One region of the Phytohabitans houttuyneae genome, then DNA from elsewhere that is predicted to be linked to it. Evidence: riboswitches for the same ligand, from Rfam matches in the RefSeq annotation. Region 1 holds a riboswitch; each other region holds the start of a gene.

Region 1 (7,268 bases):
GGACGTCAGCGTCGGCGGCCAGATGACGGTCTTCCCCGGTATCCCGAATGGCGCTACCAACGAGCACGCCGACTCCCCCACGCTGCTGATCCACCTGCGGGAGGGCGACGCGCAGAAGACGCTGGACAGCGCCAAGCCGGTCAACGAGGGCTCCCAGTGGGAAAACTTCGTCGCGTACTCGAAGATCTGCACACACGCCGGCTGCCCCGCCAGCCTGTACGAGCAGCAGACGAACCGCCTGCTCTGCCCGTGCCACCAGTCGCAGTTCCTGATCACCGACAACGCCCGACCGATCTTCGGGCCCGCCACGCGTAGCCTTCCGCAGCTGCCCATCACGGTGGACGAGGAAGGGTACTTCGTGGCAACGTCCGACTATAAGGTGGCTGTTGGGCCAGCATTTTGGGAGCGGCCATGAAGCGCCGGAAGGTAGACGTCAGCGCGGTGCCCGCCAAGGTCGGCGGAGGGCTGGACGACAGGTTCCAGGCGGCCACACCGCTGCGCAACATCCTCAACAAGGTCTTTCCTGACCACTGGTCGTTCCTGCTGGGCGAGATCGCGCTGTTCTCGTTCATCGTCCTGCTGCTGACCGGTACGTTCCTGACGTTCTTCTACGACCCCTCGCTGAGCACGACCACCTACGACGGCAGCTACGCGCCGCTGCGGGGCGTGCACATGTCACAGGCGTACGCGTCGAGCCTCAACCTCTCCTTCGACGTGCGCGGCGGCCTGATCATGCGGCAGATGCACCACTGGGCGGCACTGACATTCATGTCGGCGATCGTGGTGCACATGTTCCGGATCTTCTTCACCGGCGCGTTCCGCAAGCCCCGTGAGACAAACTGGATCATCGGCTCGCTGCTGTTCTGGGTCGGCTTCCTGGCCGGCTTCACCGGCTACTCCCTCCCCGACGACGCGCTCTCCGGCACCGGCCTGCGGATCGCCTCAGCGATCATGCTGTCGATCCCGGTCATCGGCTCCTGGGTAACCACGTCGATCTTCGACGGCGAGTTCCCCGGCACCGTCATCATGGGCCGCTTCTACATCGCCCACGTGCTACTCATCCCGGGCGCACTACTCGCGCTGATCAGCGTCCACCTCGGCCTGGTCTTCAAACAGAAGCACACCCAGTGGCCCGGCCCCGGCCGCACCGAGCACAACGTGGTCGGCGAACGCTTCGTGCCGCGATACACCATCAAGCAGGGCGGCTTCTTCATGATCGTCTTCGGCGTCATCGCGCTGATGGGCGGTCTGTTCCAGATCAACCCGATCTGGCTCTTCGGCCCGTACGAGGCGTTCACGGTCTCGGCGGCCAGCCAGCCCGACTGGTACGTGATGTTCCTCGACGGCTCGACGCGGCTCTTCCCGGCCTGGGAGATACGTTTCGACCTGTGGGGCTGGGGCGACGGCTACACGATCCCACCGATCTTCTGGCCCACGGTGGTGTTGCCTGGCATCTTGACGATGCTGCCGCTCGCCTATCCGTTCATCGAGGCCAGGCTGACCAAGGACCACCGGGCGCACAACCTGCTACAGCGCCCGCGTGACGTGCCCGCCCGCACCGCGCTCGGCGCGATGGCGATCGCGTTCTGGCTCGTCCTGACGCTGTCCGGCGGCAACGACGTGATCGCCGACAAGTTCCACATCAGCCTCAACGCGATGACCTGGGCCGGCCGCATCGGCCTGCTGATCGCGCCACCACTGGCCTACTACATCACCTACCGGATCTGCCTTGGCCTGCAACAGCACGACCGCGAGGTCCTCGCACACGGCGTCGAGACCGGCATCATCCGCCGACTGCCGGACGGACGCTTCATCGAGGTACACCAACCGCTCGCGCCGGTCGACGAGCACGGCCACGGCAGCCTGGACTACGCGGGCTGGGTGGTGCCGAAGAAGATGAACCGGCTCGGCGCGCTCGGCCCCGCGATCCGCGGCTTCTTCTTCCCGATCGAAAAGCCCGCCGAGGCCCCGGTCTCGCCCGGCCACCCACCGGTCTCACCGCGGCCGGACCGCGAGGAGATCACCAAGTAGTCACCCGTACGGCAGGAGGCCGCGGTCCGCGTCAGCGGGCCGCGGCCTTCTCGTTTCGCGCGTCCGGCATGATGGTCGGGACAGCGACTGGCGGCACGAGGATGGGTCTCAACCATCGGGGAGCCGGCGTCGCGGGCGCCGACCGCCTGGGTGCCCGCGCCGAGGAGCGCGCATGCCCACCACCGCCCGTCTGCTGCCCGGCGCACCCGTCGCCGAGGCCGTCATGGCGCAGACCGCGGCCAGCGTCGCCGCCCTGCGCGAGCGCGGCGTCACTCCAAGCCTCGCCACGATCCTGGTCGGGGACGACGACGCCAGCGCCGGCTACATCCGCATCAAGCAGCGCCAGGCCGCCGAGCTCGGCTTCGCCTCACCGCACGAGCACCTGCCGGCCACGGCCACGCAGGCCGACCTGCACCGGGCCATCGACGGCTTCAACGCGGACCCGGCGGTGCACGGGCTGCTCGTCCAGTACCCCGTGCCGTCCCACCTGGACTACGACGCGGCGCTGCAGACCATCGACCCGGACAAGGACGTCGACGGCATGCACCCGCTCAACATGGGTCGCCTCGCCGTGGGCCTGCCCGGCCCGCTGCCGTGCACGCCGGCGGGCATCGAGGCGCTGCTCGCCCACTACGAGATCCCCGTCTCCGGCCGCGAGGTGGTGATCCTGGGGCGGGGCGCCACGCTCGGCCGCCCGCTCGCGATGCTGCTCGCCCAGAAGCGCCCCACCGCCAACGCCGCCGTCACGGTGGTGCACACGGGCGTGCCGGACTGGCCCCGGTACACCCAGCGGGCCGACATCCTCGTCGCGGCGGCCGGCGTGCCCGGCATCATCCAGCCCGAGCACGTGCGGCCCGGCGCCGTGGTGATCGGAGCCGGCGTGCGGTACGCGGGCCGGCGCCTGCTCCCCGACGTCGACGAGGCCTGCGCCGAGGTGGCCGGCGCGATCACGCCACGGGTCGGCGGCGTCGGCCCCACGACGGTGGCCATGCTCTTCCGCAACGCCGTACGGGCCGCCGAGCGCACGTAAGGGGCAGCCGTTCGAACATGTGCGCGACACGCCGGTCGGATTTCCGACATCTGGCGTGCGGGTCGTGGCAGCGTGAGAACCACAACCGGGTAATTCCCGCTTTCCTAGCAGAGGAGAGACCCGTGCGAGAGATGCACTGTGCCATCTGTCAGGCCGAGATGGCCTTCGAGGCCCTGCCCGCCGAAGACGAGAGCGCCGACGAGTTTCCCGAACTGCTCTGCACCGGATGCGGCACCGCGGTGGTTGTCGCACCGTTCACGCTGCGGGTGTGGCTACGCGACAAGGGCAGCGCCATAGCGCCACAGCAGCGCCGCGCCGCCTGACCTATATCGGTTGGACCCCCGAGGGCTTTACGGGCCACCGTGGCCATGTGAACGACGCTGAACGGCGGGTCTGGTCCCAGCTCCCCGCCGGCACCCGCGAGTCGCTGGCCGGGCTCTCCTCGTCCGACCTGCAGACGCTGCTGCTGTCGGTGGCCCGCGCCCGCGCCTCCCGTGTACGCCCGGCCGACCTCGTGCGGCGCTGGCGCGAGGACCGGTTCGTGCGCCCGGCGGCCAGCGACCCGCGCGCGCTGGCCGACCTGGAGGCGCGCATGTGGCGGCTGCTGCCCGCCGACTTTGAGGGCGTGGAGCTCTCCCCCGTCGTGCCGCTCGGCACCTGCGCGGCGGTCACCCCGCAGAGCCAGGACAGGATCGTCTCGACCGTGCGCACCGCCGAGGTGGTCAGCGACTCCACGAACGCACTCGCCATCGAGGCGGCCCACCGCCGCCTGAGCCAGCCGGCCGGCGGCGAGGTGCACGTAGCCGCCTGCCACCGGATGCTGCGGGCCCAGCGCTTCCCGGCCGGCTTCGGCTCGCACTTCCGGCTATTCGCGCTTGTCTCCAGCGCCCGCGACACCGGCTCCGGCACCACGCAGGCCCGGCTGCTCACCCGCCACCTGCGCTACTGGCACAGCGTCCTGCCGGCGGAGGTCGAGCCCCGCCTGCTGTTCACGATTTTCGACAGCCCGGTGCTCCGGGAGCGCGTCCGCGACACCGTGGCACCCGCGGTGCCCGTCACCGAACTGCCGGATCGCGAGCACGGCCGCGGCTACTACGTCGAGGGCGCCATCCGCATCGCCGCCGGCAGCGACGAGATCGGCGACGGCGGCTTCACGACGTGGACCGCGCAGCTGATGGGCAACGCCAAGGAACGCTGCCTGGTGTCATGCATCTCCACCGAACGCCTGGCCGCCCTTACCGCCCGCACCGGCCCCGCGGGTTGATCAGGGAGTTGGTTGGCGTGTCGCCCGGCGCGTCCGCCCACAAAGTCCCTGATCAACGCCGAGAGAGAGGGGCCGCCGCGCCGCGCCACGCGGCGGGCCCGCGCAAACCTAGTGCTCGGCGGTGCGGCGGGTGCCGGTGTAGTACTCGAAGAGCAGGCCACACGTCGCGGCGGTTACCGCGATCATGCCGGCCGCCAGCAGCCAGACCATCCAGAAGACAAGGCCGAGGCCGGCCACCGTCGCGGCGAGTGCCAGGCCGAAGGGCCAGTAGCTGCCCGGGCTGAAGAAGCCGATCTCGCCCGCACCCTCGGCGACCTCGGCGTCGGGCCGGTCCTCGGGGCGCGGGTCGATGCGGCGGGAGACAAACCAGAAGAAGCCGCCGCACATGCTGGTCAGCAGGCCCGAGAGCAGGAGGGCGACCGTGCCCACCCAGTCGAGCTCCATGTCGTACCACGTCCACCAGGCGTAGACGGCGCAGGCGACGAACAGGAACGCGGACACGATGCCGAAGATCCGCCACTCAGTCTTCATCGCGCAGCCTCATTCTCCGCCGGACGGGTTGAAGTTCGACACGGTGCGCTTGGTGTCGAACGGCTTGGTCGTCGTCGCCAACGGCTCCTCACCGATCGAGGTCAGCGCCTCCTGCGTCGTGGCACCGTCCCGCTTGGCCTGCAAGAAGCGGTCGAACTCGTCCGGCGAGACCACCCGCAGCTCGAAGTTCATCATCGAGTGGTACGTGCCGCACAGCTCGGCGCAACGCCCGACGTACGGCCCTTCCTGGTTGATGCTCTCGACCTCGAAGACGTTGCGCACGTTGCCGGGGAAGACGTCGCGCTTGAAGAGCAGCTCGGGCACCCAGAACGAGTGGATGACGTCCTTGCTCGTCTCCTCGAAGCGGATGCGTCGCCCGGTCGGAAGCACCAGCACCGGGATCACGTCGCTCGAGCCGAGCGTGGAGGCGACCGTGTTGGCGTCCTCACCGGCGCCGTCGCGGTAGTTGAACTGCCAGTTCCACTTGAAGGCGACAACCTCGACGGTGACCATGTTCGGGTCGTTCTTGACCCTGTCCACGTCGGTCTGCACGACCGCCGTGTAGTAGAAGAGCACGCACACGACCAGGATCGGAGCGATCGTGTAGAGGAACTCCATCGGCATGTTGTAGCGGGTCTGCACCGGCAGCTGGTCGCCCCGCTTGCGGTAGCGCACCACGCACCAGAAGATCAGGCCCCACACCAGCGCGCCGACGGCGAGAGCCGCGATGACCGAGCCGATCCACAGGTCGTACATCCGGTTGGCCTGCGGCGTGATGCCGTTTTCCGGCCAGCCGAACCCATCGAACGCCGAGCCGACGTCACAGCCCCCAACAGGGACAGTGCCAGAGCGCCGGCGCCGAGCCCGGCGAGCCGGCCAACCCGGCCCGTCTGGCCGTGCGCACCCCTTGCGATCACCTGGTCCTGCCTCCCTAGCAGTGCCGTAGCGAGCAAGCCGCACATTACTCGACCATGCATCTACTACACGTCGTGGGGGTGGGTAGCGTCGCTGGCATGCAGGCGTTCTTTGACGCGGCGGCGGGCGCGCCGCTGCACCCGGTCGCGCGCCAGGCGCTGCTCGCCGCCCTCGACGACGGCTGGGCCGACCCCGGCAAGCTCTACACGCAGGCCCGCCGGGCACGCCAGCTTCTCGACGCGGCCCGGGCCGCGACCGCCGAGATTCTGGGGGTACGCGACGACGAGCTCGCCTTCGCACCGGACGGCACCGCCGCGGCGCGGTTGGCGGTCGCCGGTGCCCGCATCGGTCGACGCAGGGTCGGTTCCGCGGTCGTGCACTCGGCGATCGAGCACTCCGCCGTGCTCCACGCGGCCGCCGACGGCGGGGTGAGCGTGCCCGTCGACCGCCTGGGCCGCCTCGACCTCGACGCCTGGCGTGACGCGGTCGGCGGCGGCGGTGTGGCCCTGGCCGCTCTGATCAGCGCCAGCCACGAGGTGGGCACGCTGCAGCCGGTTGCCGAGGCCGCCGAGGCGTGCGCGGCGCACGGGGTACCCCTCTATGTGGACGCCGCCCAGTCGGTCGGGCGGGTACCGGTGCCCGACGGCTGGTCCCTGCTCACCGCGAGCGCCCGCAAGTGGGGCGGCCCGGCCGGCGTCGGGCTCCTGGTCGTGCGCAAGGGAACGCGCTGGGTCTCGCCGTACCCCCAGGATGGCGGCCGGGACACGGGCCGCGACCTGCCCGCGATCGTCGCCGCCGCGGCCGCCCTGCGTGCCGTCGCCGCGGAGCAGGCCGCCGAGGCCGCGCGCCTGGCGCCCCTGGTCGACCGCATCCGCACCACGGTGGCCGCCACCGTGCCGGACGTGGAGGTGGTCGGCGACCCGGACGCCCGGCTGCCGCACCTCGTGACGTTCTCCTGCCTGTACGTGGACGGCGAGGCGCTGCTGCACGCCCTGGACCGCCAGGGCTTCGCGGTCTCCTCGGGCTCCTCATGCACGTCGTCCACGCTGCACCCGAGCCACGTGCTGGAGGCGATGGGCGTGCTCTCGCACGGCAACGTCCGGGTGTCGCTGCACCGGCAGAGCACGGCGGCCAAGGTGGACCGCTTCCTCGCGGAGCTGCCCGGCATCGTGGCCGACCTGCGCGCCGAAGCGGGAGTGGTGGGGTTGTGAGCGTGCTCGACTGCCGGGGCCAGCGGTGCCCGCTGCCGGTGATCGCCCTGGCCCGGCGGTTGCCCGAGGTCGAGGTCGGCGAGGTGGTGCGCGTGCTCGCGGACGACCCGGCGGCGGCAAACGACATCCCCGCCTGGTGCCGGATGCGCGGCCAGGAGTACCTGGGTGCGACGGAGGTTGACGGCTCACCCGCCTTCGACGTGCGCCGCGTCTCCTGAGTACCTAACGGGAGTTGACGCTCGGCGGAGCGGGGTCCACCATTTGGGTGAGCCATTCCGAATCGCTT
Region 2 (7,268 bases), on a different contig from region 1:
CAACGCCACCTCGTCCCCACGTCCCGGTAGGAGCGGCCATGACCGTCACGTACACCATTCACAGCGCGGTCGACCAGCCACAGCGCACGTGCACCAGCATCCTCACACCAGACGAGCAGCGGGACTTCCTTCGCGACGGCATGGTGCTGGCCGAGCGGCGGATGCCGGCCGCCGCCGTCGCCGAGCTCCGCGCCGCCGTGGACGAGCTGGTCGCCGCCCGGTTCCCGGACGGCGAAACACGCACCTACCGCGAAGACTTCGCCGGCCAATACGTGCGCGACGGACACAAGCAGGACCCGCGCATCCTCACCGCGGCGCTGCTGGACTTCCCGCTCGCCGACACCATCCGGTGCCTGCTCGGCCCCCGGATCGTGCTGCGCAACACCAACATCCGCCTCACCCTGCCGGGCAGTGGCGACGACACGATCTGGCACACCGACTACCGGCCGCACACCACCCCAACGCCGCCGCTGCCGTCCGCTCCCCCGGTGATCACCGTCCTGATCTACCTCGACGCCGTCAACGCGCAGACCGGCCCGCTCTACCTGGTGCCGGGCAGCCACGACCGGCCCGAACAGCCACCGCCCAGCCACGACCATCTTCCCGGACAGGTCGCGGTATGCGTCCAGCCCGGCCAGGTCGTGCTGATGAACGCGGCCCTGTGGCATCGCGGCGGCGCCAACCACAGCCCCACCAGCCGCCGACGGCTGCTCACCGTCCAACTGTCCGGCATCTTCACCACGCCGTTCAACTTCGAGCCCGCACTACCCTCGCCCGCGTTCCAGCGCCTCGTCGAGCAAGCCAAGGCCCGCCGCGACGAGCCGCTGCTGGAACTGCTCGGCCTCGGCGGCATCAACCCCACCACCGGCCGCTACTGACCACCCCTCGAGCGAAAGGGGAAAGCCGTGACCGCTCCCCACTCCACCACGACCAACCTTCGTATCGACCCCGTCGCCGGCCACATCGGCGCCGACGTGTCCGGACTCGACCTGACCCAACCGCTGCCACCGGCGACTGTCGCCGCCCTGAAAGCCGCGCTGCTGACCCACAAGGTGCTGTTCTTCCACAACCAGCACCTCGACCACGCCACGCACCTCGCCTTCGCCCGCCAGATGGGCGAGCCGACCGCCGCGGACCCGCACGAGCCCGGGATCGAGCCGCAGTATCCGCAGATCCTGACCGTCGACCCGCGCGTGGACGAGCACCGCTACGGCAAGGACTTCGAGGAACGGTTCCGGCGATGCCGCCGGCACTACCTGTCCGGCTGGCACATCGACAACTCGGCGACCGTCAACCCGCCCGCCGCCTCCATCCTGCGCGCCGACGTGGTGCCCGCCTACGGCGGCGACACCCACTGGACCAACCTCGTGGCCGCCTACGAAGGACTCTCCCCACCGCTGCGGCAGCTGTCCGACGGACTGTGGGCACAGCACCAGTTCCTCGCCGGCTTCCACCTGAGCCCGCACGACCCGCAGGCCGCACCAATCCTCGCCGTGATCAACGCCCGGCCGCACGTCGCCGAACACCCCGTGGTCCGACTCATCGGCGAAACCGGCCAGAAGGCACTGTTCCTCAGCCCGTCCACCACCAGCCACATCGTCGGCCTGACCGCCGCCGAAAGCACCCACCTCCTCGACCTGCTCTACGAACAACTCGCCCGCGACGAGTACCGAGTCCGGCTACGCTGGCGGCCCGGCACCGTCGCCATCTGGGACAACCGCACCACCGCCCACCTCGCCGCGCTCGACCACGCCCACCTGGACGTCGACCGGCGCCTGTACCGCATCACCCTGGCCGGTGACGTCCCCATCAGCGCGAACGGCAGCCCGTCCCGTGCACTGACCGGACAGCCGTTCACCGGCCCGGACAGCGTGGGCAACCGGCCAACGCAACCATGAGGGCGTCGGCGTGCTTACACCCGGCGAGCACACCGGACGCTGATAGCATCCCGGCAGGGCCGTGACTGGCGCGTTCAGATGGATCACCATCGTGGAGCGGCCCCGCAAAAGCGACGTTGGCCGCGCGCCTGGGCCCTTCCATCCATCCAGGAAGGCCCACCATGAGCACGAACATCAGTCCCGAGGCGCTCGCTGCCCGCGCCGCCCTGGACGTGATCGGCACGGTCGAACCCCGTATCGCCGCGGCGATCCGCGCCGAGCTGGACGATCAGCGCAGCGCGTTGAAACTCATCGCGAGCGAAAACTACGCATCCCCAGCCGTGCTCCTGGCCATGGGCAACTGGTTCTCCGACAAATACGCCGAAGGGACCGTCGGGCGCCGCTTCTACGCCGGCTGCGCCAACGTGGACACCGTGGAAGCCATCGCGGCCGAACACGCCCGCACCGTATTCGGCGCCGCGCACGCCTACGTCCAGCCACACTCCGGCATCGACGCCAACCTGGTCGCGTTCTGGGCCATCCTCGCCGACCGGGTAGAAGCGCCCGCGCTGCGCCGCGCCCAGGCCCGCCACGTCAACGACCTCAACGACGACGACTGGGCGGCGCTGCGCCGCGAACTGGGCGACCAACGACTGCTCGGCATGTCGCTGGACGCCGGCGGTCACCTCACTCACGGGTTCCGACCCAACATCTCCGGCAAAATGTTCCAGCAACGCGCCTACGGCGTCGACCCAAACACTGGAAGGATCGACTACGCCGCCCTGCGGCAGACGGCGCGCGAGTTCCGGCCGCTGATCCTGCTCGCCGGCTACTCCGCCTACCCCCGCCGGATCAACTTCGCCACCATGCGAGAAATCGCCGACGAGGTCGGCGCGGTCCTCATGGTCGACATGGCCCATTTCGCCGGCCTGGTCGCCGGACAGGTACTCACCGGCGACGACGACCCGGTGCCGCACGCGCACATCGTCAGCACCACCACCCACAAAACGCTGCGCGGCCCCCGCGGCGGCATGGTCCTGTGCCAACCCGAACTCGCCGACCAGGTCGACCGCGGCTGCCCCATGGTCCTCGGCGGCCCACTACCCCACGTCATCGCCGCCAAAGCCGTCGCCCTCGCCGAAGCCGGCACAGCCGACTTCCGCACCTACGCACAACAGGTCGTCGACAACGCCACCGCACTCGCCGACGGCCTAAAACGCCGCGGCGTCACCCTCGTCACCGGCGGCACCGACAACCACCTCGCCCTCATCGACGTATCCGCCCACGGACTCACCGGACGCCAAGCCGAAGCCGCACTCCTCAACGCCGGCATCGTCACCAACCGCAACGCCATCCCCCAAGACCCCAACGGCGCCTGGTACACCTCCGGCATCCGCATCGGCACCCCCGCACTAACCACCCGCGGCCTCGGCACCAACGAGATGGACCACATCGCCGACCTCATCCACACCGTGCTGGCCAACACCCAGCCAACCGCCGACTCCAAAGCCAAGTACACCCTCGACCCAGCACTCGCCGCCAAGCTCGCCAGCCGCGCCGCCGAACTGCTCACGCCGTACCCGCTGTACCCCACAATCAACCTGAACACCGACGCCGACGCCCACCCACAGAACCACCCTCGCGGCGACGCCACGGAAGCGTGAACAGACAACTATCGCTATCTGTTTGTCCAGGTCGGCCACCTACTTGCAAGCTGGCACCTCGGCTTCATCCCGCCGCGCCCGTGTGTCCGGTCGCGGCGGGCGCTCGGCGCCGGCGACCTGCCTGGGCAACCATCGCGCCTGCCGGCTCCGTCATCGCAGCAGGCGAGAGACGCCGCACCGCGACATCTAAACCGGCCGAGCCCTTGCCCAAACTAGCTCCCACGAGGTATGCGAACACTCAGCCCATGCTCCCGAAAGACTGCGACGCGGGAAGTGGGGCGACGAGGTGCCCAACCGCTCCAGGTCGCCGTAGGAGGGCGGCTACCCGCCGCCGTGGCTGGTGATCCAGCGAGCGTCGCTGACCAAAGTCGTCTTGTGCATGGCGACCCGACGAAGCCGCTCCACGGCCTCGTGCAGCGCCGCCGCTGCCTCGGGCCGCTCCGGCCACCACCCGTTCAGGATCGGACCGACCGCCACCGTCACTGCAGACAGCGGCGTGCCGCTGGGCAGGGCGGCCAGGGACTTAGCCGCAACTGTCGCGGTGGCGTACGCGTCGCGGTCCATCGGGCCGTGTGGCCAGCCCGGCCCGCCGCGCCACACCTCAGCCAGCCTCAGTACCACGTCCGCCGCCGCCCGGATCTCCTCGACCAACTGGGCGTCCGTGGTCGCCGCCAACTCGCGGACGAACTCGGCCGCCCGCCGCGGGTCGTAGACGTTTCGGTCCACCTGATCATCGTAGAGGCCTGCCATCAGGGTTGCCGGGCTCGATCGAACGATCGACCTCGACGGCTGATGACCGGCGCGACTTCCCCTGCCTGATCCCGAAGCGCCCCGGCCCGGCGCACACCTGCATCCGCGGAGCCGGCACGTCGCTCCGTCTCGGCCAGCGCCGACCTGTTAGGCTCAACCCCTCTTGTTCGTACACCTGTACGGGGGTAGCGCATGTCGGAGCCGTACGAGACGACCTGGGTCTACCACCCAGCGACCAGTTCGACCTCATCACCAGGCCGCGACCGTCACGGTGTGCCGGTACACGGGGTAAGCGCACCCGCGAGCGACGGACGGATGCAGGTCGTTCTCGCCAACGGTGATCGCATCTGGGCAAGCCCACGAGAGCTCGTACTGGTGTTGCCGTCAACACCGGGCGACGGCCCCGTCGGTCCGGCCCGACCAGGTCGCGGACGACCGCCAGGCTGACATCCAAGACCAGCCCCGTCAGACGCCTGTGTTGTTAACGCCAAGACTCTGTCGCAAGTGCCCGCCCCTGGCCACCACCGCAGCGACGAACTCCATTGTGAGTCCGATCCCGTCAGCGGGCCAGCCTGGCCATCCATACGGCAGATGTCGCGGCGCTCGGATGATCCCGTACCCGGGCCTGCTCATGGGAACGTCGAGCGGGACGCCCAACGCGCCAGCCGGTCGCGTCGGCAAGATGCCGGATCGCCGCCTCCGGGGCGACGTCGACGGCGGCGACGCGGAGATCGTCAGCGAGGGACATGGCCTGAGCCTGCCGGAGTCTGTGCGTGTGGTGGAAGACGCCCAACGATTCACGCCGGCGGCTGATGCGCTCGCCTGGCCGCCCGTCGCGCGAAGCCCTCCTGAAGCGCCTCCTCCGGCGTCAAGGAACGCACTGGCGGCGTGTAGTCGTCGAGTGTTGCCAGGACGGCAGGCGGGCGCGTCGCCCGCTCCGCCGCCCTCGCGGCGTCCTCGGCGGTGTCGCCAAGCCAGCCCGGCTCGTCCACCGTCACACCGCACAGCACCTTGCCGCCGGAATCCGGAAACGCAACGACCGGGTAGCAGGCCATGCTGTCCGGGCGCCAGGCGACGACCCGGCCAACCCTGACGACACCGTCGGTGACGGCAGCGAACCATAGCGGATACGGCTGGGCGATCATGCGGCCGCCTCAGCTGCCAGCCCGCGTGGCCAACCCAGCGTGACCCGAACGACCGGGTCACCGTCCACGTTGACCCGGTTCCGTCGGGCCGTATCGCGGACGGCCCGGAGAACAGTGCCGGGAGATTGGCGTACCCGCCACCACAGCACGGCGATCGTCACCTCGTCGGCACTCTGCGTACCCATACACCCATCGTGGGGCATGGGTACGACGGTTGTCGATCGCGATCACTCGGCCAGCGGCTCAACCGGCGGATACAGGCGCCCGCCTCGCCTGCCGTACTTGTGGAGCGCACCTATTCCGACCGTGCGGTATTCCCCGATCACAGCCACAGAAAGGGCCCGACCGATTGGGCCGGGCCCTCTTCGGCCCTCAGGCCGTCCCTGCAGCTGACCGTCGCCGCTGCTCGCCCGCCCGCGCCGGAACTCCGCTGTTGACGCACCCGCGGCGGGTCAGCGCGTCAGCAGCCGCCGCACGGACACCCGAACTGCCCGACCCGATCGACGGCTGGGCGCCGGTCGAGTCCGACGACGCGCGGCGCCCGACGGTCCGGACCGTGTTGGCCGGGAAGGAACCGACGGCCAGAAAGGCATCGAGGTCGGCGCGTCGAACATCCATAAGGGCGATGAACTCCGGATCGGTCGCCGCCGCCCGGCGTCCCTCGATCGACGCGTACATCGCCCGCGAATTAGCGCGAATCCATGCCGGGTAGTAGGCGATCCGCACCTGGTCCTCGAACTGGTACTCGCCAGCCGGAATGCGCTCGATCGCACGGCCCGGAACGAGCGGCCACCCCGGCCGAGCGTGCCGCCGCAGGTACGCGTTGTACCAGCGGAACTGGCGAACCGATGTACGTGCTGTCAGGCACAGCTCGTAGAAACCGAGCAGGCCGTTGCAGCCGCCGCACAGCAGACCGCGGACGCATTCGCCGCAGGATCGCTGCCGCTCGGGGCAACAGCGGTGGTCGTGGTCGACGGCAAACGCCTTCCCATCGCACGAGGCGGTGAGCGTGCCGCAGATTCCGCAGCCGCCGCCCTGCTCAGCGAGGATCTCGTCATACCGTGACAGCGTCAGGCGGTAGAGACGCCAGAGCCGGCGGACTCGTTCTTCTGCCACGAGGCGGCACGGTAGCGACGGGCTACGACACTTCGCACACGATGGTCAGCCCGCGGCCTCACGCTCGCCGCTGCGGCCATCCGGTGGTGACTCGCTCACGCCATCACCGCGGGCAGGTGTCCGTTCCACGGCTCGCAAGGCGCACCTCGCCGAAGACCTGGGTCAGCGTTCGGCAAACTCGCGGCCACGCTGCCGGGATCGAGCGGCCGGGTGGTCGTCACGGGTCACGCTACCGCCGCCTACCCGGCAGGCAGCGAGCGTTAGCCAGCCGTGCTGTTCGGCGAGTTCGAGGTAGCGGTGCTCGTCGCCGGCGGCGCGACCACCTGACCGAGCGCCAGGTCAGGACGGAGCTGCGAAGCCTGCCAGCGGTGATAACGTTCGACGAGATCAGCCATCGGGTGGAACGGATCCGTACCGACCGCACACTCCGCGAGGTCGTCAAGGCATTCAGGCGTACGGCGAGGCTTTCCTCGTCACCTGTCGCGGTGCGATTTCTGTCGGATCTGGCGGCGACGGCGGAGCAGTCCGACTCGCATACGCCCGCCGCGGGAAGCTCCTCGGAGTTCACCGCCTGGCTACGACGCAGTGGTTCCAACAAGGTCCCCAGGTGCTCGGATCTGGTTCCCTGGCGGAGCCAGCATGCTGGCCAACGGCGTGACGCAGGTTGTTCCATCCGGGCCCGCAACGAGACATGGGCGGGAGGCCCTTTCGCCCGG
Region 3 (7,268 bases), on a different contig from region 1:
CGCGTACCCCTCGCGGGTCACGCGGGTGACGAGCGAGTCGTCGGGGATCCAGTTGACGCCGCGGGCGAAGACCGGGACGCCGTTGACCACGAACATGAAGGGGGTGCCGTCCGCATCCGGCGTGGTGTCGAGGTGCACCGAGCGGAAGCCGATCCGCCGCTGCCACGTGTCGACCGCCGTGCCGGCGGCGGAGCGCAGCGTCACGTCGAGAAGGTGGCGCACCTGCTCCCCGTACCCCCTGGGCCACCACAGCTCGGGGTCGCGGACCTCGACCTTCACGATGGCCGTGCGCTCCCCGGGCGCGACGGTGGTTTCCGCGCGGAACCCCGCCACCGCCGCACTGAGCGCGAGCGGTTCGTCGGAGTCGCGCTCGACCTCGACGTGTACCTCGACCCGCCCGACTCCATCGTCGACGGTCACCAGTGGACGGACCGTGGCCAGCCGGGCGGTGGACCAGGCGTGCAGCCCGATCGGCTGCCAGATGCCGGCGGTCACCACGTTGGGTCCCCAGTCCCAGCCGAAGTTGCACGCCATCTTCCGGATGAAGTTGAAGTAGTCGGGGTACGCGTTGGGCCGGTCGCCGAGCGCGTCCCGCACCTGCTCGGCATAGCGGTACGCCGATCCGAAGTGGACGCGGAGGCGGTTTTCGCCGGTGCGCAGGTGCGGACGGGCGTCAAAGCGGTACGAGCGGTGCATGTTGGCGGTCGTGCCGACCTCGGCGCCGTTGAGGCTGACCGTGGCGACGGTGTCGAGACCGGCGCAGGCGAGGTCGACGCGCGCGTCGGTGGTGCCGTCCCACTGGAACGCCGCCTCGTACACCCAGTCGGTGTGTCCGATCCAGCGCAGCGCGGTCTCGTTGGCGTCGAGGTGCGGGTCGGGGATGAGGCCGGCGGCCAGCAGGTCGGTGTGGACGCAGCCGGGGACCGCCGCCGGCAGCGGACCGACCGACCCGTCGGCCGCTGCCACCGTCCACCCGTCGTGCAGCGGTCGAAAATCGCTCATGCCCGTCCTCGCTCCGCTGCGGGCGGGCACGAGGCTCCAAACGCCCTGAGCCAAATGATTCGCTCGCTTCGCTCGCTCATGTGTGTGTTTACCCTTGATTCCGGACAGCGCGATGCCCCTGGTGAAGTGCTTCTGGAATATGAGGAAAACGATGACGGTGGGCAGGGAGGTGAGCAAGGAGGCAGCCATGATGACCGCGAAGTGTTGCGGGTTGTACGCGTTGGACGCGTTCAGCCGGGAGAGGGCCACGGGCAGGTTGGCCATGCTGTCGCTCTGCACGATGATGAGCGGCCACAGGAAGTTGTTCCACTCGGCCAGCACCACGAAGATGGCCATCGCCGCGAGCGCCGGCCGCATCAGCGGCATCACCACCCGCCACCAGATCCGCCACTCGCCCGCGCCGTCGACCCGCGCCGCGTGCACGAGGTCGTCAGGGATCGAGCGCATGTACTGCACGAGGAAGAAGACGACGAACGCCTTCGCGAGCGCCGGGACGATGTACCCCTCGTAGCTGTTGAGCCAGCCGAGGTTGCGCACGATCAGGTAGTTGGGGATGAGGCTGACCTGCCAGGGCACCATCATCGAGGCCACGATGACCACGAAGATGACCCGCTTTCCGGGGAGGTCCATCTTGGTCAGCGCGTACGCGGCGAGCGAGGCGAGCAGCAGCGACACGACCGTGATCGTGGTGGCGACGAACAGGCTGTTGAACATGAACCGCCCGAAGCCGCCCGGCACGTCGCTGAAGCGCTGGAAGAGCCCGGCGACGACCTGCTGGCCGCGCTGGTCCGGCGTGTAGTTGGGGTCGTAGAAGGCGTCCACCGTCGGGTCGTTCGGCACGAAGCTGGGCGGGTTTCTGGTCAGCTCCGGCACCGGCTTGAACGCGGCGGTGAGCATCCAGTAGAAGGGCACCAGCATGGTGGCGCCGAAGATGTAGAGCGGGATCCGGCCGATCGTGGGCAGGAGGCTTCGTCGCATCACAGCTCCCTCAGCGCGCGGGTGACCCGGAGCTGGATCATGCTCACGATGAAGATGATGATGAACAGCGACCAGGCGATCGCCGACGCGTAGCCGAGCTGGAACTTCGTGAAGCCCATGTCGTACAGGTACGGCACAAGCATCAGGCCGCTGTCCTGCACGCCCCCGACGCTGCTGACGCCCCGGAAGACGATGTAGACCGCCTCGAACACCTGGAACGCGGAGATGAGGCTGGTGATCACCACGTACGTGGTGACCGGCTTGAGCTGCGGCAGCGTGATGTACCAGAACTGCTGCCACGAGGTGGCGCCGTCCAGCTTGGCCGACTCGTAGTGCTCCTCCGGGATCGCGTTGAGCCCGGCTACGAAGATCACCATGCCGTACCCGCAGCCGCCCCAGACCGCCATCACGACAAGGATCGGGATCGTGAGTCTCGGCGTCGCGAGCCACTGCACCGGCTCGAAGCCGGCCCAGCCGATCACCGTGTTCGCGAGCCCGAAGTCCTCGACCGTGAAGATCCACCGCCAGATCAGCGCGACCGCGATGGTCGAGGTCACCGCGGGCAGGAAGAAGAGCGTGCGCATGATCCGGTCGCGCCAGCTCGTACCCCGGAAGGCGACCGCGAGCGTGAGGGCGAGCGCGGTGGTGAGCGTGACCGCGGCGGCGACGTAGATGAACGAGTTGAGCAGCGCCTGGCGGAACCGCTCGTCCTCCAGCCACAGCCGCCGGAAGTTGTCGACGCCCACGAAGGACGGCGGCTTGACCCCGTTGTAGTTGGTGAACGCGAAGTACAGCGAGTTCAGCAGGGGCCACACGAGGAACCCGACGAACAGCACCGCGAACGGGAGCAGCATCAGGTACCCGGGAAGCGCCCGCCGCAGCCGCATGCGCCGCAGTTCGGGCGAGCGCTTCGCCCGGCGTACCCCATCCAGGCCTTGGCCCGCCGCGGCCGGCGCACCCGGCGCCGGCGCGGTGGTGGTCGGTGTGGCCATCGTTACTTGAGGTTGTTGTTCATGATGGTCGCGGCTTCGGAGAGCGCCTTCTTCGGATCGACGTTGTCGTTGACGACCGACTGGAGCTTCTTGGTGACCTCGGCCTGGCTGACCTCCCAGCCCTTGCAGTGGGGCGGGCCGCTGATCGTCTCCATGGTGGTGGCGAGCGTCTGCTTGATGTTGTCGGTCGTGTTGAGCGTGTCGAGCTGGTCCGACCGCGGCGACAGCCACAGTTCACCGGCGCGGTTGTAGACCTCCTTCTGCAGCAGCTGGATGGCCTCGTCGGTGTACGTCCACTTGATGAACTCGGCCGCCGCCTTCGGGTACTTGGTGTACGACATCACGCCGATGATCCGGCCGCCGACGAAGGTGCCGGCCCCGGCCGGGCCGGTGGGCAGCGCGGCGACCTGCCACTTCCCCTTCAGCTGCGGGTGGGCCGTGTCGATCGCGTTGGCCACCCAGGAGCCGTCGATCGCCATCGCGATCTCGCCGTTGGCCATGCCGGCGGCGGAGTCGGTGGCGGCCTTGGGCACGCCGTACTTGCGGAACTGGTCGGCCCAGGTGGCGGTGGCGAGCGCGGCCTGGTCGGTGTCGATCGTGGCCTTGGAGCAGTCGTCGGCGTAGAGGGAGCCGCCGGCCTGCTTGAGCCAGTTGAACCAGGGCAGCCACTCGAAGGTGTTCCAGTTTTCCACCAGCGGGGTCTTCACGCCGGAGGCCTTGAGCTTGGTGACCGCGGCGGTGAGCTCCTCCCACGTCTTCGGCGGGCCGCTCAGCCCGGCCTTCTGCAGCAGGTCGGGGCGGTAGAAGAGCAGGTAGAAGGCGTTGTCGAAGGAGGCGCCGTACACCGCGCCGCTCGACGAGGTGATCGCCTTGAGCACCTCGGGGCGGGTCTGCTGCTTGATCGTGCCGATGTCGTACGTGTTGAGGTCGAGCATGCCGCCCAGCTCGCCGAACTCGATGCCCCAGGACATGCCGCCGGAGATGATGTCCGGCCCGGTCTTGGAGGTGGCCGCGGTCAGGACCTTCGCGTGGCCGTCGTCCCAGGACAGCGCCTGAACCTTGATCGTCACGTCGGGGTGGGACTGCTTGTAGATGTCCGCGACCGCCTGGAGTGCGGCGGCGTGCTCATCGGACCCCGTGTTCCAGAACGTGAGCGTGGCGGGCCCGTCGGCCTCCTGGGCCGGCTCGTCGCTGCCGCCGGAGGTGGTGCAGCCGGCCACGAGGGCGGTTATCGCGGCCGCGGCCGCGGCGACCGCCAATCGCGTGCGCATGTGTGCCTCCACTATGACTAGCGCCACATCATCGATGAGCATTGACTGAACCGGTTGAGTGAGGAAACGGTACGGCTGGCCATCAGGGGTGTCAATGGCGTGTTACAGCTTGATCGTCACGAAAAGGGAAGGACACTTAACCGGACAAGCGTCTTGCGGCAGACCTGTTTTCGCTGGACGCGCGGTAGCGTTAGACCGCTTGTGACGAAGGAGCGCCATGAAGCGACCCACCATCGCGGACATCGCGCGGCGAGCCGGTGTCTCCAAAGGCGCCGTGTCGTACGCGCTCAACGGGCAACCCGGCGTCTCCGAGGCGACCCGGCAGCGCATCATCGCCATCGCCCAGGAGATCGGGTTCAACCCCAACAGCGCCGCCCGCGCGCTCTCCGGCGCCACCGCCAACGCGGTGGGGCTCGCCCTGTGCCGCCCCGCCCGCATCCTCGGCATCGAGCCGTTCTTCATGGAGCTGATCAGTGGCGTGGAGGGCGAGCTGTCGGCCCGCTCGTACGCGCTGACGCTCCAGGTCGTCACCGACCCGGACGCCGAGATCGCGGTGTACCGGCGCTGGTGGGGCGAGCGTCGCGTGGACGGCGTGTTCGTCTGCGACCTGCGCGTCGACGACCGCCGCGTGCCGGTGCTGGAGGAGCTCCAGCTGCCCGCGGTCGTCATCGGCGGCCCCGGCCACACCGGCTCGCTGGCCAGCGTGTGGGCCGACGACGCGGCGGCGCTGGTGGAGACGATGGAGTACCTTGTCGCGCTCGGCCACCGCCGCATCGCGCGGGTGGGCGGGCTGCCCGGGCTGCTGCACACCGAGATCCGCCGGCAGGCGTTCATCGACGCGAGCGAGCGGCTCGGGCTGGAGCAGTCGCAGACCGTGCCGTCCGACTACACCGGCGAAGACGGCGCCCGCGCCACCCGGCGCTTCCTCAGCGCGGCCAGCCGCCCGAGCGCGATCATCTACGACAACGACGTGATGGCGATCGCCGGCCTCGCCGTGGCGCAGGAGATGGGGCTCGCGGTGCCCGGCGACCTGTCGATCGTGGCGTGGGACGACTCGGCGCTGTGCCAGTTGACGCACCCGCCGCTGACGGCCATCGGGCGGGACATCCCGGCGTACGGCGCGCACGCCGCCCGCCAGCTGCTCGCCGCCATCGAGGGACGCCCGATCGGGGCCTACCAGGATGAGACAGCTCACCTCACCCCGCGGGGTAGCACCGCCGCCCCGCGGATAACGGGCTAACATCACGGGGTACTCGCGACTGGCGTATTGGGGCCTGTTTCAGAGGTTCACAGGACCCAGGTGGAAGGAACCACCGGGGAGCGACCACGATCGCGGCACCGTGCGCCTGGGTGCCGGTCAGCGTTGACATGCCTGGAGGTCGCTGTGCACGTACCACCGATTCCACACCTGACCGCCGCGGACCCCGAGCTGGCCCATCTCGTCGAGGGCGAGGCCGAGCGCCAGCACGACAAGCTGCGCATGATCGCTTCGGAAAACTACGTCTCCGAGGCGGTGCTCGAGGCTAGCGGGACGGTCCTCACCAACAAGTACTCCGAGGGCTACGCCGGCAAGCGCTACTACGAGGGCCAGCAGTTCATCGACCAGATCGAGACGCTGGCGATCGAGCGGGCCAAGTCGCTCTTCGGCGTCGACCACGCCAACGTCCAGCCGTACTCCGGCTCCCCCGCCAACCTCGCCGTCTACCTGGCGTTCCTCAGCCCGGGTGACACGGTCATGGGCATGTCCCTGCCGATGGGTGGCCACCTGACCCACGGCTGGTCCGTCTCCGCGACCGGCAAGTGGTTCAACTCGGTGTCGTACGGGGTTTCGCGCGAGACCGGCCGGATCGACTTCGACGAGGTCCGCGACCTCGCCCGCCGCGAACGCCCGAAGGTCATCTTCGCCGGCGGCACGGCGATCCCCCGCACGATCGACTTCGCGACGTTCGCGGAGATCGCCCGCGAGGTCGGTGCCATCCTGGCGGCCGACATCGCCCACATCGCCGGCCTCATCGCCGGCGGTGCCCACCCGACCCCGGTCGGCCACGCGGACGTCATCACCACCACGACCCACAAGACCCTGCGCGGCCCCCGTGGCGCCATGATCCTGTCGACCGAGGAGCACGCGAAGGCGATCGACCGCGCCGTCTTCCCCGGCCTGCAGGGCGGCCCGCACAACCACACCACGGCCGGCATCGCGGTGGCGCTGCGCGAGGCCGCACAGCCGGCGTTCCGCGACTACGCCGCCCAGGTGGTGGCAAATGCCAAGGCGCTGGCCGCCGCCCTGACCGAGCGCGGCTTCGACCTGATCTCGGGCGGCACCGACAACCACCTGATCCTCGCCGACCTGACCAGCAAGGGCATCGGCGGCAAGCCCGCGGCCCAGGCGCTGGACCGGGCGGGCGTGGAGCTCAACTACAACACCGTGCCGTACGACACCCGCAAGCCCTTCGACCCGTCCGGCATCCGGCTGGGCACCCCGGCGCTGACCACCCGCGGCCTGACCGAGGCGCAGATGCCGCAGGTGGCCGCGTGGATGGACGAGGCCGTGACGGCTGCGGTGAAGGACGACGACGGGACCCTGGACCGGATCGCGGGCGAGGTCCGCGACCTGCTCGCGTCCTACCCGATGCCGGGCTACCAGGCCTGACCAGTCATAACCGGAACGCCGCGGCCCCGCATGTGGGCCGCGGCGTCTTCGTCTACAGCATCGACTCGTAGCGGTCGCCGGCGTCGCGGATCGGGCGGAACGCCTCGCCGGCCGCCAGCCTGTGCAGCGCCTCGACCAGCCCGTCGGCCGGCGGCAGGTCGAGGGCGGCACGCAGGCGCTCGCGGTCGGCGTCGAGGTCCGGCCAGTCCTCGCGCAGCTCGTCGTCCGCCTCGGCCAGCAAGGCGCGCAGGGCGGCGCCGCCGTCGTCGCCCAACGGCCGGGCCGTCGCGTCGTGGAAGCTGGAGATCGAGGCCCTTCAGGAACGCAGGTTTCCGACCGCGGTGGCGTAGTACGTCGAGCCTTCGAGGTGGAACG

What was found. A riboswitch is a leader RNA that binds a small molecule or an ion and turns the genes downstream of it on or off. The one in region 1 is predicted to bind ZMP and ZTP.
Region 2: another riboswitch for ZMP and ZTP. It lies ahead of Phou_RS08060 (glycine hydroxymethyltransferase); the one in region 1 lies ahead of Phou_RS47480 (bifunctional 5,10-methylenetetrahydrofolate dehydrogenase/5,10-methenyltetrahydrofolate cyclohydrolase).
Region 3: another riboswitch for ZMP and ZTP. It lies ahead of glyA (serine hydroxymethyltransferase); the one in region 1 lies ahead of Phou_RS47480 (bifunctional 5,10-methylenetetrahydrofolate dehydrogenase/5,10-methenyltetrahydrofolate cyclohydrolase).

Annotation. Positions count from the first base shown of each region.
Region 1 is NZ_BLPF01000004.1:1,169,381-1,176,648, reverse strand. It holds gene qcrA (cytochrome bc1 complex Rieske iron-sulfur subunit) at 1-415, shown strand, start outside; gene qcrB (cytochrome bc1 complex cytochrome b subunit) at 412-2,031, shown strand; ZMP/ZTP riboswitch at 2,105-2,190, shown strand; gene Phou_RS47480 (bifunctional 5,10-methylenetetrahydrofolate dehydrogenase/5,10-methenyltetrahydrofolate cyclohydrolase) at 2,204-3,061, shown strand; gene Phou_RS47475 (hypothetical protein) at 3,193-3,384, shown strand; gene Phou_RS47470 (hypothetical protein) at 3,432-4,325, shown strand; gene Phou_RS47465 (cytochrome c oxidase subunit 4) at 4,434-4,856, opposite strand; partial or broken gene ctaC (aa3-type cytochrome oxidase subunit II) at 4,866-5,773, opposite strand; gene Phou_RS47455 (cysteine desulfurase family protein) at 5,870-6,982, shown strand; gene Phou_RS47450 (sulfurtransferase TusA family protein) at 6,979-7,200, shown strand.
Region 2 is NZ_BLPF01000001.1:1,756,545-1,763,812, forward strand. It holds gene Phou_RS08045 (hypothetical protein) at 1-30, shown strand, start outside; gene Phou_RS08050 (phytanoyl-CoA dioxygenase family protein) at 39-878, shown strand; gene Phou_RS08055 (TauD/TfdA dioxygenase family protein) at 906-1,898, shown strand; ZMP/ZTP riboswitch at 1,950-2,039, shown strand; gene Phou_RS08060 (glycine hydroxymethyltransferase) at 2,060-3,541, shown strand; gene Phou_RS08065 (hypothetical protein) at 3,863-4,267, opposite strand; gene Phou_RS08070 (hypothetical protein) at 5,089-5,436, opposite strand; gene Phou_RS08075 (hypothetical protein) at 5,433-5,621, opposite strand; gene Phou_RS08080 (endonuclease VII domain-containing protein) at 5,809-6,552, opposite strand.
Region 3 is NZ_BLPF01000001.1:2,620,314-2,627,581, forward strand. It holds gene Phou_RS11540 (glycoside hydrolase family 2 protein) at 1-1,002, opposite strand, end outside; partial or broken gene Phou_RS55415 (carbohydrate ABC transporter permease) at 1,126-1,980, opposite strand; gene Phou_RS11545 (carbohydrate ABC transporter permease) at 1,980-2,972, opposite strand; gene Phou_RS11550 (extracellular solute-binding protein) at 2,975-4,243, opposite strand; gene Phou_RS11555 (LacI family DNA-binding transcriptional regulator) at 4,461-5,483, shown strand; ZMP/ZTP riboswitch at 5,489-5,602, shown strand; gene glyA (serine hydroxymethyltransferase) at 5,628-6,893, shown strand; gene Phou_RS11565 (hypothetical protein) at 6,946-7,167, opposite strand; gene Phou_RS11570 (DinB family protein) at 7,210-7,268, opposite strand, start outside.